One region of the Soonwooa sp. genome, then DNA from elsewhere that is predicted to be linked to it. Evidence: riboswitches for the same ligand, from Rfam matches in the RefSeq annotation. Region 1 holds a riboswitch; each other region holds the start of a gene.
What was found. A riboswitch is a leader RNA that binds a small molecule or an ion and turns the genes downstream of it on or off. The one in region 1 is predicted to bind S-adenosylmethionine.

Region 1 (5,928 bases):
AAATCTAAAACTTCAATTGCGGGATTGGTAGGCGTTTCTAAATATAAAATTTTGGTGTTCGGTTGGATGTATTTTTCGACATTTTGTGCGTCTTCGGCTTTGAAATAGGTTGTTTCGATATTCCATTTTGGGAAATATTTTGTGAACAAAGTATGCGTAGAACCAAACACCGATTGACAGCTCACAATATGATCGCCCGCATTCAATAATGCCACGAAAGTGGAATAAATTGCCGCCATTCCAGTTGCAAAAGCATAGCCCGATTCTGCCCCTTCCATTAATGCGATTTTATCGATGAATTCGGTGACATTTGGGTTCGAAAATCGGCTGTATAAGTTTTTGTCTTTTTCCTCGGCGAAGCTTGCACGCATATCTTCGGCATCTTCAAAAACGAAACTTGAAGTTAAATATAACGGCGTTGAATGCTCATCAAACTGGCTTCTTTCGGTTTGAGTTCTGATGGCGAGGGTTTCAAAGTTGGTTGTTGGTTGTTGGTTGCTGGTTGTTGGTATGTTTTCTGACATTTTTTCAATATTAAATTTGTCTTGCTTCTTGGTTCTTGGCTCTTGATTCTTGATTCTAGCATCTATTTTGTCTCACTGACTCTTAAAATATCACCGAAAACGCCGCGGGCAGTAACTTTTGCTCCAGCTCCAGCGCCCATAATAACAATCGGATTTTCGCCGTAACTTTCTGTGTAGATTTCAAAAATAGAATCGGAACCTTTTAATTGTCCCAAAGCAGAATTGGCAGGAACGGAAATTAATTTTACATCCAGTTCGCCTTTGTCTTGACTTAAATCGCCATGCAAATCGCCAACGTAACGTAAAACATGATAGGGTTCTTGTTCGTCTTTTATCTTTTGGAAAGTTTCGTCCAACTCATCTATTCGTGTCAAAAATTCGTCTTTTGAAATTGGAAGAAGCGGTTCTGTAACTAGGTTTTTGATATTGATATCTTCGAATTCGTTCATTAAATCTAATTCGCGAGCAAGGATCAAAAGTTTTCTTGCAACATCGTTTCCAGAAAGGTCTTCGCGCGGATCTGGCTCTGTAAAACCTTTGTTCATTGCTTCTTTTACGATGGTTGAAAATTTCTCATTACGAACAGAAAATTGGTTGAAGACATAACTTAATGTTCCTGAGAAAACCCCTTTTATTCTGGTGATATCTTCTCCCGATAAATGCAGTAATTTAAGCGTATCAATTAATGGTAAACCTGCACCAACATTGGTTTCGTATAAATATTTTTTATTATTTTTTGCAAGTTGCGTTCTGAAATTTCGATAATCTGAAATAGGTAAAGTATTGAAGATTTTATTTGATGAAACCACATCAAAACCGTTTTCGACAAATTTGGTATAGTTTTTTACAAAAGCTGGACTCGCGGTATTGTCCACAACAATTAGGTTTTCTAAGTTGTGCTCTTTTGTGTAACTGATAAGTTCTGAGATATTACTTTTAGTGTTCGAATAGTTTATTTTTTGTCTCCAATCGCTGCCAAAACCAGATTTGTTTAAAGCCATTTTTTTGGAATTAGAAATCGCAACGACTTTAAGATCAATTCTTTTTCTGTTCAAAATATCGTAAGCCGAATCTAAAATCTGTTCGATAAGTGTTGAACCAACGTTTCCGTGACCAATTAAAGCTAAGTGAACAACTTTAGGTTTTCCGAAAAGTTCGGTTTCAATAATATTTTGAGTGATTTCGGTTTGATTGTCAGTTACAACAATGTTAACTCTACCAGTCGATGACACTTGGTTAAGCAACAAAGGATAAATCTTGTTGCGTTGAAGTTCCGACATGATTTTAGCATTTTGTTCCGAAACAAATCCAAGAACGCAAAGATTGTCAATGCTGTAAATATTACTCACTATGCCAGCTGCTTTTTCATTTTGGAATTCTTTCTTCAATAATGCCACGGCGTCCTCGGCATCTTTCTCATCAACCAAAACTGAAACACCATTTTCGATGGCTTGTTGAGAAATAACCCCAACGCTGATGCCACCTTTGTTAAGTGTTGTAAAGATTCGAGAGTCGATGCCGATTTGTCCAAGAAAGTCTTTGCCTTCAAAGTTGACTAAAGCTTTCTTTCTGTATATACTAATTGGATTTTGGTCTGTCATTTTGTTCTAATAAATAGGTTTTAATAATTCTTGCAATTGTTCATACTCTATTAAAAATGCGTCGTGGCCGTGGATAGAAACAATTTCGTCGTAGAAAATATCTTTCTTATGTGTTTTTATTTTTTCGTAACATTTTTTGATTTCCGAAGCTGGAAAAAACAAATCTGTGTTAATCGCAATGAGGTTAATGTTTGCTTTTATTTTGGATAACACTTTTTCGTTAGTATCAACGGTCATCAGAAGATGATTCATCAATTTGTAAGCTTTTAAACTAAATCTTTCGTTGAGACTTTTTCCGTGGTAGATTAACCAATCTTCGGACTCGCGCCTAGTATTTTCTTTTGTTAATTTACCCTCAAATCTTTCATTAAGCGATTCTGGCGTTCTGTAGCAAAGCATGGCGTGTGCTCTTGCTTTTTCTAGTGGTTTTTCAGGTGAGTCTAAAAGATATTTTTGAACCAAACATTGTGCGTGTAACCAATCGTGGGTTTTGTAATCCGAGGCAATTGGGATAAAGTTTTCGCTGATTTTAGGGTTGATGGCTAGCATTTCCCAACCGATAGAACCTCCTAACGAACCACCAATAATACTGTGTAACGTTTTTATTTCTAAATTTTCTAAACCTTGCAAAAAAATCGCTGCAATATCTTTGGTTGTGAGATCTTCATAATTATCGATAAAGAAATCATTGTAACCGTTACCAGGGATGTTAAAACTAATAATACTATACTTTTTGGTAGAAATTATTTTTTGTGGACCAATTATGTTTTTCCACCAACCTTTGCTGCCAGACACTGTAGAGTTGCCAGTCAAAGCGTGGTTAACCAATACGATAGGTGCGGTGCCTAGGGCTTTCCCGAATACTTCGTAGCTTAAAGGGATATCAAAATTCTGTCCTGAAAAGGATTTGTACTTAATGTCTGTGGTTAAAAGTTCTTTTTTCAATGCTTTAATATTTTTTTTCATTGAAAATGCCTCTAAGAATGGCTGAGTAAAGAACTTCAGTTGTTATCTGTCCAAATATCTTGGTAGAACGTAGCACCTTCTTGGCTTTTGCAAAGGGTTGCTAAGGTTTCATAGGGTCTAATCCCTCAACCTTTCTGGATAACATTTTCAATATGTGAAAGAACGGTAATGCAAATATATGAAAATTTTGATAATTCAATAAAATATTCTAAAATATTTCCATTTTTAGAATAAATTATTGTTATTAAATGATATTTCACAATAATAATTTAAAATAATCAGCTAACAATTGTTAGTATTTATCGGGGTTTTGAGATTTTTCCTTTTAAAATTAAATTATTTTAATCTGGCAAATTTTTTAAAGAAATTAAATTTTCTCGTATGATTTTTGATAAAAAAGAATTCTAAAAAACATAAAATGGAAATAAAACTAAATGGACAAGTTGCAATCGTAACTTGTTTTAGAAGTGGAATAGGAGAAGGAATTGTAAAATGTTTAGCGGCTTCTGGCGCCATTGTCATTGTTAATCATTCTTCGGAACACTCGAAAGAAGCTGCACAAATCATTCTTGATGATATTTTTGTTAAAGGCGAACAAGGCATGCTAAGTCAATGTGATGTAAATAAAGAAGTTGAAGTCTAGGCGATCTTTCAAAAGACGATTGATACATACGGAACAGTTGAAATTCTTGTAAACAATGCTGGATTACAACAAGACGCAAAATTTATTGATATGACTTTAGCGCAATGGCAAAAGGTAATTGATGTTAATCTTACTGGTCAGTTTCTGTGCGCACGCGAGGCGATTCGGGAGTTTTTGAAAAGGGGGATGAATGATAAATCTATTTCGTTAGGGAAAATCGTAAACATCAGCCGTGTCCACGAAAATATTCCTTGGGCGGGACAGGCTAATACGCTTCTAGTAAAGGTGCCCTGCGAATATTGATGCAAACTTTGGCTCAGGAATATGGAAAAGATAAAATCCGAATCAACAATATTTGTTCGGGAGCCATCTAAACGCCTATTAACAAATCGGCATGGGATAACGAAGCTTCTTTTAATGCATTGATGACTTTGATGCCTTATAATAGAATCGGAAAAGCAGAAGATATTGGAAATTTAGCAGTATTTTTATCAAGCGACTTTTCAGATTATATTACGGGAGCAAGCATCTACATCGATGGTGGAATGTCAACGTTAGAGAGTTTTTCGGATAATGGATAACAGAAAACAGTATTTTGGAATGGTTCTTTTTAATAGTCAAGAGAATGAAAAATCTTCAAATATAGCCCCGATGGAACGGTATGTTTGAGCTCATTATATTTTTTTTAAAAATATAATAGCGAGTAGTGACAGCGAGATTTGATGTCTAAGAATTCAATAATCTCGATGCTCCTAAAAATGAATCTGAAAAGCTTCAGAAATAAAATTATATGACAGAACAAGATAAACTCAATAATCCAAATTGGAAAAAGTGGGGGCCGTATGTGAGCCACCGCCAATGGGGAAATGTGCGAGAAGATTATAGTAGCAATGGCGATGCATGGGGTTATACAACGCATGATCGCGCCGAAAGTTGGACTTATCGTTGGGCGGAAGAAGGAATTGCGGGAATTTCTGACGATAAGCAAATGTTGTGTTTTGCGCTTTCGTTTTGGAATAAAAATGACAAAATGATCAAAGAACGCTTCTTTGGGCTAAGCAATTACCAAGGTAACCACGGCGAAGATATTAAAGAGATTTTCTACTATATTGACAATACGCCGTCGCACAGCTATATGAAAATGGTGTACAAATATCCGATAAATGCTTTTCCGTACGATGATTTGGTGGCGACCAATGCCCAACGATCTAACAAGGAAATGGAATATGAGATTTTTGACACTGGCGTTTTTGACAAAGATGCTTATTTTGATATTTTTATTGAATATGCGAAAGTTAGAGAAGATGATTTTTTGATCAGAGTTGATGTCCATAATAGAAGCGACAAGGATGCGCCTTTGGTGGTGCTGCCGACGCTTTGGTATCGCAATAACTGGTCCTGGGGTTATAATACTTATAAGCCAAATCTAGGTTTTTCGAAAGATGCAGAAATCGATGTTCATCATGATAGTTTGTCAATAAAGAAATTGTACTCGAGAAGTCGCAACGTAGAACCTCTTTTTTGTGATAATGAAACCAATAGACCGAAACTTTTCGGTGAAGTTACAACTGGTAGGTTTTATAAAGACGGTATTAACGATTATGTTTTACGCGGCGGAACTTCTGTTAATCCAAATCGAGTTGGGACAAAATCGGCTTTTCGATGTGAGGAGATGATTCCTGCGAAAGGCAATAAAACTTTTGAATTCCGATTGTCGCCATATATTATGGATGATGCGTTCTGGGATTTTGAAGATCAGTTCAATCATCGAATTCAAGAAGCGAATGATTTCTACGCAGGCATTCAACAAGACATAAAAGACGAGGACGAAAAAAATGTGCAACGACAAGCGTTTGCAGGACTTCTTTGGAATAAACAATTCTATCATTACAATGTTGGAAAATGGCTAAAAGGCGATCCTAACCATCCTGTAGAACGACAAGGTTTTGTAAGAAATGTCGATTGGCAGCATCTTCATAATAAAGATATTATTTCGATGCCTGATAAATGGGAGTATCCGTGGTACGCGACTTGGGATTTGGCATTTCATTGTGTGAGTTTTAGTCTGATAGATGCAGCTTTTGCGAAAAATCAATTGATGCTTTTGACCAAAGAATGGAATCTACATCCGAACGGACAACAGCCAGCCTACGAATGGAATTTTAGCGATGTTAATCCGCCCGTACATGCTTGG
Region 2 (5,928 bases), on a different contig from region 1:
ATTGGGGTTTTGTGTCAACCAAGTGATTGTCTCATCAACATTATCGAAACTTTTTCTAACCAATTGCCGTCCAGATTTTAATTCAATTTTTTCAAAAGAAATGTTTTGGTTGGGTTTTGCATCAATAATGGAAACAAATTTGGTTTGGCCAGCCTCTGAAAAGCTATAACAAAGCGGTGAAGAACTGTAAACAACAGGTTTTTCTTCCGTTCCAATATTTCTAAAGCCGTGCAAATGTCCCAAGGCCGTATATTGAATTTGATTGGGAATTGAATCGGAATACACCATATCTGCATTTCCGATTTTGATTGGTTTTTCACCTTCAGGTTCTTCTAAAAGTGCAGTACCACGCTTATTCATATATAAATGCGTAGTCAAAATATTAACACCGTTTTCATCACAGAAGTCGTCGGTAATAGTTTTCCAATGTTCGGCTAAAGTTTCGTTCAAAGCTTTTTCTTTTTCTTCACCGAAATACTGTTTCAACCGAACTTCATTGGCGTAGGCCGTATGAATTAGTCGAATTGGATATGCGAACTGATTTAATTTTAATTCTAAAAATCCTTCTAGAGAATTTATAATTTTGAAATTTTCTACTTCAAATTCTTGAATTTTAGCTTGAGGATGTCCGATAAGAATAATGCCGCATTCGCGAGCCAAAGGATCTGGCGCATTAATCAAATTGGGAGAATCGTGATTTCCTGCAATGGCGATTACGGGACGTTTTCCGTTGTTTGACAGTCGTTTTAAAGTTTTATAAAAAAGTTCAACCGCCTCAACACTTGGATTGAAATTATCGAACAAATCGCCCGCAATAATTACCATGTTAACCTTGTGTTCATCAGCGATTTCGATGATTTCATTCATCACCGAAATTTGCTCCTCCAATCGTGAAAATCGGTCTAGGCGTTTTCCTAAATGCCAATCGGCAGTATGTAAAATTTTCATGATTCGCTATCTTGTTGTTGATTCTCCTTCTCAATAAAACTGGCTCTAATTTCTTTTAATCTAGCTTTTCGTTTTTCTTCGGATTCTTGAGTTTTCCTCTTCTTTTGGTCGATTTTTTTCTTGTGCGCTTTTCGGTTGGCATCCGTATTTCTGCTCATTTTTAAGCCTATTTAATGAAGCTAAGATAGTGAAGTTTAAAAGGAAAATAAAAAGGAAATCCGTAAAACTAAAGTTTTGTTTTTGTACTTCGTATGCCTTGAATAGTCTTTTAAATGTCAGATTTTCAATCTATTATATATGAAGTGATTTTTGTCACGTTAAAAAAATTTCGTCAAAAAATTTATTCTGCCTAAGTTTGTAGCATGATTGCGAATTGTTGTCATACTTATTAAGAAAGACGGAGGGATCTGACCCATTGATGTCTTAACAACCTGCCAAAATATGGTAAGGTGTTACATTCAGCCTTTGAAAAAAGGAAAAATAAGTTGAAATACGATATTTGTCGGGTATTTAGGATGCCTGTCTATAATAACTTCTTTCAGCTTTGGCTGGAAGAAGTTTTTTTTGCTCTAAACTTAAAAGTAAATTTTTAAAATATGAAATCTAAAATTAATTTTAATCGAGGAAAACAAGTCGTTGTTACGACAGCTGTTGTTTTCTTTTCAGGAGTTTATTCTATTCAAGCTCAAGAAGTTGCAAAACCCAAAGATACAACTTCTGCTAAGCATATTGAGGAAGTGGTGATTGTTGGCTCTAGAAGTGGAGGACGATCAAAAGCAGATAGTCCTGTTCCTGTCGATGTGTTTAACCTAAAAGGTTTGCAAGAGTCGTTGCCACAGACTAACATCAACCAAATTCTTAATTCGATTGCGCCGTCTTTTACATCGACTATTCAGACCAATGCTGATGGAACGGATCACTTGGATCCTGCGCAGTTACGCGGTTTGGGACCAGACCAAACTTTAGTTTTGATTAATGGAAAACGAAGACATACTTCCGCTTTAATCAATGTAAATGGGACGCCAGGAAGAGGAACTGTTGGGACAGACCTTAATGCAATTCCAGCTTTTGCGCTTAACAGAATCGAAGTTCTTCGCGATGGTGCATCAGCGCAATATGGATCGGACGCGATTGCAGGAGTGCTCAACTTGCAATTGAAACGTGATACTGGAAAATTGACTGGACAGTTTAATTATGGAGGTTATTTGACACCGACTGCTAACGATCACACGGGGAATTATGATGGACAACAATTTCAAGTGGACTTGAATTATGGCAACAAAATCGGCAGCAAAGGCGGTTTTTATAATTTAACTTGGTCTTCACAATTCCGTGAACCAACAAGAAGAGCAGGTACAGAAAGTGATCCTATCTACAATGCCTATAATGCTATCGAAAAAAGAGCTGCTGAAAATGGTGTGAACTTGGCGTCTTATTTTAGCAATATTGGACAATTGAAAGGTTCAGCTGGTGAACAAGATTTTGTGAATTTAATACATCAATATGCGCAAGATGTTAGCTATTTCGGTGGCGATTTGCAGTCGAAAATCCAGTCTGCTAATAGTATTTCTGCGTTGCAATCGGTTTTAAATCCGAGTTCTTTTACAAAAGATCAACTGAATTATTTTACCGATCAAGAGTTGGCATATCGCGGTTTAACAAGAAAAGATTTTAACATGCAAGTTGGACAGTCCAAACTTAATAGCCATCAAATATTTGCAAATGTTGAAGTACCAATAAGTGATGACTGGAAGGTCTACACTTTCGGTGGATATTCGACAAGAAATGGTTCTTCAGGAGGTTTTTTCAGACGTCCATCACAATCAAGAACTTTTACTGGATTGTATCTTGATGGTTACTTACCACAAATTAACACAAGCATCCAAGACGTGTCGTTCTCTGCCGGCGTCAGAGGGAAATTTGATGGTTGGAATATTGATCTTAGTAATACTTTCGGTCAAAATAGTTTTGATTATACCATTAAAAATACAAGCAATACCAGTTTGCGATTTGCGTCGCCGTCATCTTTTAAAGCTGGAGGTTTAGCATTTTTACAAAACACAGTTAATTTAGAATTTAATAAATCTTTTGATGTTTTCAAAGGTTTGAATCTTGCTTTTGGACTCGAGCAACGTCATGAAAATTTCAAAATAAATTCTGGTGAGGAGGCTTCTTACACGGCTTATGATGTTAACGGAAATCCTCAGACGCTGACTTCTGTTAATCCTACAGATTTCTTTGGAAATGCTTTGCCAGGCGGTTCTCAAGTTTTTGCTGGTTTTAGAAATGAAAATAAAACAGACAAAAGCAGAAACTCTTATGCAGCTTACGCTGACGCAGAATTTAATTTCACAGATTGGTTGTTAGTTGATGCTGCTTTGCGTTATGAGAATTATGCGGATTTTGGATCGACTTTTAACTATAAATTGGCGTCTAGAATAAAACTTACAGATCAGCTTAATTTCCGTTTTGCAGGATCGACAGGATTCCGTGCGCCGTCTATTCATCAGATTTATTACAACACAACTTCGACTTTGTTTGTCAATGGTGAGCTAAAAGAAGTTGGAACTTTTAGCAACGAATCTCAAATTGCAAAAGGTTTCGGGATTCCGAGTTTAAAACAGGAAACTTCAAAATCAGTGAGCGCAGGTTTTGCATACAAAATCCCGACACTTAATTTAAATATTACTGCGGACGCCTATTACATTAAAATTGATAACAGAATTGTATTGACAGATCAGTTCTCAAGACCGACGGACAAACAGATTGAAGCTAATCCGAACTTACAGGCTGTAAGAAATGAGTTGGACCGTGCAAGTGTAAATGCAGCTCAGTTTTTTGCAAATTCTATCGATACCGAAACCAAAGGTTTGGATGTTGTCGTGAGTCATAATTATAGAACAGGCGATTTCAAATTAAATAATGATTTCGCTATTAACCTTACCAAAACTCAGAAAGTTGGTGATATTCATGCTTCGGATTTGTTACGAAATGCAGGTTTAGAAAATGTTTATTTCTCTGAAAAATCTCGTATTTATTTGGAAGATTCTGTGCCAAAAGTTAAGGCGAGTCTTTCACATAATTTGTCTTGGAAAGATTTTAATTTTTACTTAAGAAATACCTATTACGGAAAAGTTTGGGGTGCCGATATTCTTGATGCCAACTTTGATGGAATTACACTTCCTAACGAACATCAACTAATTTCGGATAAGATAATCACCGATTTGTCGATTGGTTATAACATCAATAAGAATTTTAATTTGACAATTGGTGTGAATAATCTATTTGATATCTATCCAACCAAGAATTTGCCTTTCTCTTCTAATAACGATCAATTTGTCTATTCTCGTTCTACATCGCAGTTTGGACAGAATGGAAGATATGTGTTTAGTAAGTTAAGTGTGACGTTTTAATATTTTTCAAAAAGCCATCGAGAGTAATTTTCGATGGCTTTTTTATTGAATTCTAATTAAATAAGATTAAAATACTAAATTCGCTCAAAAAAAATGGAAACTTCTAAAGATCCACTTCACGGAAAACGCTTGGACACGATTCTGGAAGAACTTCTCGAATACTACAAAGGTTATGGCGAACTGGGAAAACAAATGAACATTCGCTGTTTTACTGGTGAAAATCCTAGTGTGTCATCTTCATTAAAATTTCTTCGCAAAACGCCTTGGGCACGCGCCAAAGTTGAGAGTTTGTATTTATATGTTTTGAGAAAGAAAAAGAAAAATTTGGAATAACTTAATCATCCATAAACTCTCCCGAAACATAATACCAACGACCTTTCACAGGTTGAAAGTACGAAAATTCATGATGAATTTGTGAATTACCATCTTGGTCGGTATAATAGGCTTTGAACTCGACTTGATTAAGCGCCGGAGTTTTTATGATTTCAAGTTTTGTCCAAGTATTTATTTCGCCCCATTCTTGCAATTCGGCTTTATCATGGAATTTTCTTTTGGAAGAAAGTGTCGTTTCCCAAAGATAATCTGCGTTCGGAATCGCAAATGCCGAAAATCGCGAACGCATCAAAGCTTCCGCTGTTGATGCAGTTTTATCACGTTTGTGGAAAGGTTGGCAACATTCTTCGTAGGTTTTTCCGGAGCAGCAAGGACAAGTCATTTTTTAATTATTAGTTATGAATTAAGAATTAAATCAATTTTAGATTAAAATAAATTCCATCGTTTTTTCGATATGGCTTTGTTCTGTAATTCCTTTTGCATAAAAAAGAATTCTCGCCCGAATTATATTTATTCAAATACGCTTGACTAATTTTTTCGTTTAAACGATCTAAATCTTTGGGAATTTCGGCTCTAATTTTAAAAACTTGGTTGCCGCATTTTATTTCGCCGTTCGAATCATTTAGAAAAGTGCTGTACCAACTTCTTTCGGCAAATCCCCAGGAACGTGCAAAAATTTTGTTATCAACGGTAACCATCCAAATTTCAAGAAAAGTTTCGCGTTCCTTTCGAGCTTTTATTCCGATAAGGTTGTGCGAATTGATGTAATTAATTGCTTCGTTTTGCATTGTTGAGTTTTATGAGGAATCGTCACTTCGAGTAGATTTTGAAAAAATCGTATCGAGAAGTTTTTAATGCAAAGACTTCTCGATACGCTACGCTACTCGAAGTGACGTGAGATTATAAGTTTACCCAAAAGCCCTTTTCAAAAGGCTTTCTACTTTTGGTTCGCTGCCACGGAAGTTTTTGTACAATTCCATTGGGTCTTTGGTTCCGCCGGATGACAATAGAACTTTGTATTTTGCGGCAGTTTCAGGATTGAAAATTCCAGTTTCTTTAAAGTAAGCAAAAGCATCTGCGTCCAAAACTTCTGCCCATTTATACGAATAATATCCCGCCGAATATCCGCCTTGGAAAATGTGCGAAAAAGTCGGACTCATCGCCGTTTCAGGATTTACTGGATATAAAGAGGTTTTCGAAGTTTGAGCGTCTTCAAAAGCTTTTATGTCATTTA
Region 3 (5,928 bases), on a different contig from region 1:
CCGACTGAGATTTTGGCGCAACAACATTTTAATTCCATTCAGGATTTATTAAAAGATTCTAATGTTAAAGTCAAATTGCTGACAGGTTCTACCAAAACGTCAGAACGAAAAATCATCCACGAAGAATTATTATCTGGTGAACTTTCCATTTTGATTGGGACGCACGCCGTTTTGGAAGACATCGTACAGTTCAAAAATTTAGGATTGGTAATTATTGATGAGCAGCATCGCTTTGGTGTAGCACAACGCGCCAAACTTTGGGCGAAGAACAAAATTCCGCCACATATTTTGGTGATGACGGCAACGCCAATCCCAAGAACTTTGGCGATGAGTTTTTATTCTGACCTTGATGTATCCGTGATTGACGAAATGCCAGTTGGTAGAAAACCTATTGTCACAGCACACCGTCGCGAAAAAGACCGCGCTTATGTTTACAACTTTTGCCACGAAGAGTTAAAAAAAGGACGTCAAGTTTATTTCGTTTATCCATTAATCGAAGAATCTGAAACTTTAGACTACAAAAACTTACAGGATGGTTTTGACCATATTCTTAACCATTTCAAAAGTTATAATATCGCAATGCTTCATGGCCGAATGAAGCCCGATGAAAAAGACCAAGCGATGCAATATTTTGCTTCGGGAAACGCACAAATTATGGTTGCAACAACCGTTATCGAAGTTGGCGTTAATGTCCCGAATGCCTCAGTTATGGTTATCGAAAGCGCCGAAAGATTTGGACTTTCTCAACTTCATCAGCTGCGTGGACGCGTTGGTCGAGGCGCTGAACAGAGTTATTGTATCTTGATGACGTCTGACAAACTTTCTGCGGAAAGTCGCAAACGCATCAAAACGATGTGCGAAACCAATGACGGTTTCAAAATCTCCGAAGTTGATATGGAACTTCGAGGTCCAGGCGACATTTTGGGGACACAACAAAGTGGTGTTGTCGATTTTAAAAAGTTAAACCTCATGACGGATTCGCAAATTATAAAATTGGCGAAACTCGCTGTAGAACAACTTTTAGAGAAAGATGCACTTCTTGTCCATCCCAATCATCAAAGCATGAAAAACTTCTACATTAGACAATATAAAGGCAAAAACAAATGGTCTAAGATTTCGTAACGATTTGGTACTTTAAGTTTTTACACCTATTTTTGTCACACTTTTATCACGAACCTCAGCAGAGGTAGCAACCTGCAAAACAAGCAAGGTGCTAAAACGATAAGCCAATTTTTGGAAAAAATGTTGCACTATCTTCTGCTGACTTCGCCAAATAACGACGTATGACAACAGAACATAAACCTCGCGAAAGCTTTATCAGCTTGATTCCTTTTTTAGTATTTGTCCTAAGTTTTTTAGGAGCAGGAATTTATCTTAACGACTTTTATGCCTTGCCCTCTCCTATTGCCATGGCACTAGGAATTATCACTGCTTTTCTAATCATCAAACTTCCATTTAAAACAAAAATGGACGAATTTCTGAAAGGTTTGGGTGATAAAAATGTGTTAACTATGTGCGTTATTTATCTTTTGGCAGGCGCGTTTTCTACCGTTTCTAAAGCGTCGGGAAGCGTTGATGCTATCGTAAATTTAGGTTTAGAATATATTCCTGTTAATTATATTGCGCTTGGTATTTTTATATTGGCTTCGTTTTTATCTTTGGCGTCCGGTACTTCGGTTGGCAGCATTGTAGCACTTGGTCCCATCGCTATCGAATTGGCAACAAAAAGTGGCGCCGATGTTAACCTCATCGCAGCGTCACTATTGACAGGCGCAATGTTTGGAGATAATCTTTCGGTGATTTCTGACACGACAATTGCTGCTGCACAATCTTTGGGAAGTAAAATGTCTGATAAATTCCGAACTAATCTTTGGATTGCAGCGCCAGCATTTTTAATAACGATTTTTATTCTACTTTTTAATAATTCGGAAGTTACCCAAATACAGGATTTATCTAGACAAAGCGGCAGTTTTTATCTTTTAATTCCGTACATTTTGGTTATAGGTTTGGCATTTGCAGGCGTTGATGTTTTTTTCGTTTTATTAATTGGTGTTGTCGTGTCAGGAATTATCGGTCTATCAAATAACAGTATGGACTTGTTAAGTTTTGCAAAGGAAAGTTATAATGGTTTTACTTCGATGACTGAGATATTCCTTCTATCCTTATTAACAGGCGGTTTAGCTGCAATTATCGAATATGCGGGTGGTATACGATTTCTTTTAAATAAAATTTTAAAATCGATAAAATCGAGATTTTCTGCAATGTTGGGAATGGGCGTTTTGGTAAGTCTTGTTGATGCTTGTATTGCAAATAATACGATTGCGATTTTGATAACGGGAAAAGTTGCAAAACCAATTTCTGAGCATTATGAGTTTGAACCTCGAAAAATGGCTTCGGTATTGGACATTTTCTCATGTATTATCCAAGGTATTATTCCGTACGGTGCGCAGGTATTAATCTTGGTGAGCTTTGGAAAAAATAAGATTGACTACATCCAACTTATTAGCCAATCTTATTATATTTGGTTGCTTTTGATTTGCGTTTTAGTATTTATTTTCTTGAATAGAAATCAAACTTATAAATTAAATTCCATTAAATAATCGTCCATTACATAACCACTTCCAATATCGAAAACTGCTTCGCCGTAGACTTTGTAGTTTTGAGATTCGTAAAATTGACGCGCAACATTATTTTTATTCACTGTTAAAATAATACGATTATCTCCCACGGATTGGGTATGTTTTTTAACGAGATTAAGACCAAATTTTCCAGCGCCTTTTCCTTTAGCTTCTGGCACAAGATAAATGCGATGCAACTTGGTTGTGTTAGGTTCTAAATGATGTTCGAAACCAACAAATCCCAAAGGCGTTTCATCATCAAATATTAAAAAATAATGATAATTAGGATTTTGAAAATGTTCTAAAATTGCATTTTCAGTATACATCATATCGAGCATATATTCTAACTGCTCTTTTGATAAAATCTTTGAGTAAGTGTCTTCCCAAGAAATTCTGGCAAGCTTCTGTATCAACTCGATATCGAATTGCGTTGCAGGTTTAGTTGTAATCATATTTAAAATAAAAAATGGGCCGAAGCCCACTTAATTATATATTTTTCATTTCAGCTTTGATCCTATCTTGTAGACCTTCCGAAGCTTTTGTTAAGGGTAATCTCAAAGTATTTTTAATAATTCCCATTTCTGCAAGAATAGTTTTAACACCGCAAGGATTTCCTTCTGCAAAAATTAGTCTTGTGATGTCCACCAACTTGTTATGGATGTCGTAGGCTTCTTTAACTTTACCATCGAAAGCTAGTTGTACCATCCTCGAAAACTCTTTTGGATAAGCTTGTCCAATTACCGAGATCACGCCATTACCACCAGCCAATGTTACTGGAAGCGTATATTCATCATCACCCGAAACCAAATTAAAATTAGCAGTTTTTTTTCTCACAATATCAAAATATTGCAGAATATTGGGCGCCGCTTCTTTAATCATAATCAAATTCGGGAATTCTTTAGCTAATCTTAAAGTCGTATCTGCTTCGATATTTTGCCCCGTTCTTGACGGAACATTGTAGATGATAATATTTTTACCAGTCGCAGCAATTGCTTTATAATGTTGATAAAGTCCTTCCTGATTTGGCTTGTTATAATATGGAGAAACCGAAAGAACCGCCTCAAAATCTGATAAATCTGTCTCCTCGATTTGTTTAACAACTTCCATCGTGTTGTTACCACCAATCCCAAGAACTAGCGGCACACGTTTATTATTCACCTTTATGATATGCTCAACAACCTGTTTCTTCTCGTCATTAGAAAGTGTTGCAGCCTCAGCCGTTGTGCCAAGAACCACAAGATAGTTAGTTCCGTTATCGATATTGTAATCCACTAACTTTGTTAGAGAATCGAAATCTATCGATAAATCTTCATTAAAGGGCGTTACCAACGCAACACCTACACCTTTTAAATTGCTCATATCTTAAATTAGAATTTACTTGTAAAGTTAAAGTTTTTGTTTGATTCTTTAATTAAATTTAATCTGAAAAAAATCAAAATTTGTTAGCTATAACCTAACATTTTCTAAACAATGCGCCTCGCAAAAAATTCTTAGCTTTGCTTTTTTAAAGTTAAAAGATATATGAAGAGGTTTCAGATATATGTTTTAGGAGCGACTTTAGCTTTGCTAACTGCTTGTACATCGCGCCAAAACATTAGTAATATCCAAGCACATCAAAACATTGTTATTGATAGTAACATTAATGATGATGCAACTTTCAAGGAAGTAATTGCGCCCTACAAAAACGAACTTGAGAAGCAGATGAATATTAAAATTTCTCACACTTCTGTGGAGCTTAACAAAGCTGGTGACAACAGCAATTTGGGAAATCTTCTCACAGATTATACATACGAAGGCGCATTGGCTTGGGCAAAGGCTAACAACATCCCAAACATCGATGGCGCTGTTATCAATATTGGTGGCATCCGAACGATAATTCCCGCAGGTGATATTACGATAAAACAAATTTTTGAAGTAATGCCTTTTGAAAATGAAGTTGTTATTGTTAAATTAAAAGGAAGCGATTTACAAGGACTGTTTGACTATTATCTTAAGGAAAAAACGAATAATCCAGTTTCTCACATCACGATTATTACGCAAGGAAATAATATAAAAACTGGACTTATTTCTGGGCAAAAAATTGAGAAAGACAAAACTTACTACATCGCAACTTCCGATTATCTAGCAATGGGCGGCGACAGAATGTACTTTTTCGGGAAAGGAGAAATGATCGGCACAGGTATCAAATTACGAGAACTTTTCATAGAAAAGTTTAAAGAAAATAAAGAAGTTAAAGTCCCTGCAGATCTGCGTCTTGACCTAAAATAATTATGTTATGAAAAGAAAAGAATTTTTAAAATATATTGGTGCAGGTAGTTTAGGACTTAGTTTAACGCCTAATTTAGTTTTAGCAAATACGTTTACGAAACCTACTCTATCGCAAAATATCAAACTTACAATCTTACATACCAACGACCAACATAGTCGTATTGAGCCTTTTGATGCATCTTATTCAAAAAATCCGAATCAGGGAGGTTTTGCAAGACGAGCGAGTTTGGTACAACAAATTAGAAATCAAGAAAATAACCTTTTACTTTTAGACTCTGGAGATATCTTCCAAGGGACGCCATATTTCAATTTTTTCGGTGGCGAATTGGAGTTTAAACTAATGAGTATGATGAAGTACGATGCGTCGACAATGGGGAACCACGATTTTGATAATGGAATAGAAGGTTTTCTTAAAGTTTTACCAAATGCAAAATTTCCATTTATTTGCTCAAATTATAACTTTAAAAATACTATTTTAGACGGCAAAACAGAATCCTATAAAATATTTGACAAAAACGGCATAAAAGTCGGAATTTTCGGAGTCGGTGTTGAGCTAAAAGGTTTGGTTGGAAAAGCCAATTATCAAGAAACGGAATATATTAATCCAATCGAAATTGCTCAGCAATACAGCCAGTTTTTAAGACATGAAAAAAAATGTGACTTGGTGATTTGCCTTTCGCACCTTGGCTACGATTACGAAAAAGAACCCGAAAAAATGTCCGATTTGATCTTAGCAAAAAAGACATCTGGTATCGATCTCATTTTAGGAGGTCACACACATACTTTTCTTCCTGAGCCACAGGTTTTGAATAATAGTGAAGGAAAAAAAGTGTTGGTTAACCAAGTTGGTTGGGCGGGACTTTTGTTAGGTCGAATAGATTTTTATTTCAATAAAGATAAAAGCGTGAAAAATATTTCTTGGATAAATCAAGTTATAGATGAAAGCATAATTGCGTAATATGAGAAAAGCTTTATTATTAACATCCATGCTGTCTATTGCAGCATTTAATGCTCAAAACACTTCTAGATGGAGTGATTTGTT

Region 2: linked by a shared signal. The riboswitch ahead of RT037_RS06005 (TonB-dependent receptor plug domain-containing protein) and the one ahead of RT037_RS00735 (alpha/beta fold hydrolase) in region 1 are both predicted to bind S-adenosylmethionine.
Region 3: linked by a shared signal. The riboswitch ahead of RT037_RS11570 (Na+/H+ antiporter NhaC family protein) and the one ahead of RT037_RS00735 (alpha/beta fold hydrolase) in region 1 are both predicted to bind S-adenosylmethionine.

The regions. Positions count from the first base shown of each region.
Region 1 covers NZ_DAMBQF010000001.1:155,261-161,188, reverse strand. Annotated here, with positions in the region: gene RT037_RS00745 (O-succinylhomoserine sulfhydrylase) at 1-524, opposite strand, end outside; gene RT037_RS00740 (ACT domain-containing protein) at 587-2,125, opposite strand; gene RT037_RS00735 (alpha/beta fold hydrolase) at 2,132-3,091, opposite strand; SAM riboswitch class I at 3,131-3,236, opposite strand; gene RT037_RS00730 (hypothetical protein) at 3,510-3,734, shown strand; partial or broken gene RT037_RS00725 (SDR family oxidoreductase) at 3,738-4,315, shown strand; gene RT037_RS00720 (MGH1-like glycoside hydrolase domain-containing protein) at 4,525-5,928, shown strand, end outside.
Region 2 covers NZ_DAMBQF010000007.1:93,055-98,982, forward strand. Annotated here, with positions in the region: gene RT037_RS05995 (exonuclease subunit SbcD) at 1-948, opposite strand, end outside; gene RT037_RS06000 (hypothetical protein) at 945-1,106, opposite strand; SAM riboswitch class I at 1,331-1,435, shown strand; gene RT037_RS06005 (TonB-dependent receptor plug domain-containing protein) at 1,545-4,361, shown strand; gene RT037_RS06010 (VF530 family protein) at 4,455-4,694, shown strand; gene RT037_RS06015 (YchJ family protein) at 4,696-5,076, opposite strand; gene RT037_RS06020 (DUF2255 family protein) at 5,105-5,482, opposite strand; gene RT037_RS06025 (M3 family metallopeptidase) at 5,603-5,928, opposite strand, start outside.
Region 3 covers NZ_DAMBQF010000028.1:29,065-34,992, reverse strand. Annotated here, with positions in the region: gene recG (ATP-dependent DNA helicase RecG) at 1-1,122, shown strand, start outside; SAM-I-IV-variant riboswitch at 1,161-1,253, shown strand; gene RT037_RS11570 (Na+/H+ antiporter NhaC family protein) at 1,284-2,600, shown strand; gene RT037_RS11565 (GNAT family N-acetyltransferase) at 2,576-3,070, opposite strand; gene dapA (4-hydroxy-tetrahydrodipicolinate synthase) at 3,105-3,977, opposite strand; gene RT037_RS11555 (5'-nucleotidase) at 4,140-4,886, shown strand; gene RT037_RS11550 (metallophosphatase) at 4,894-5,844, shown strand; gene RT037_RS11545 (T9SS type A sorting domain-containing protein) at 5,846-5,928, shown strand, end outside.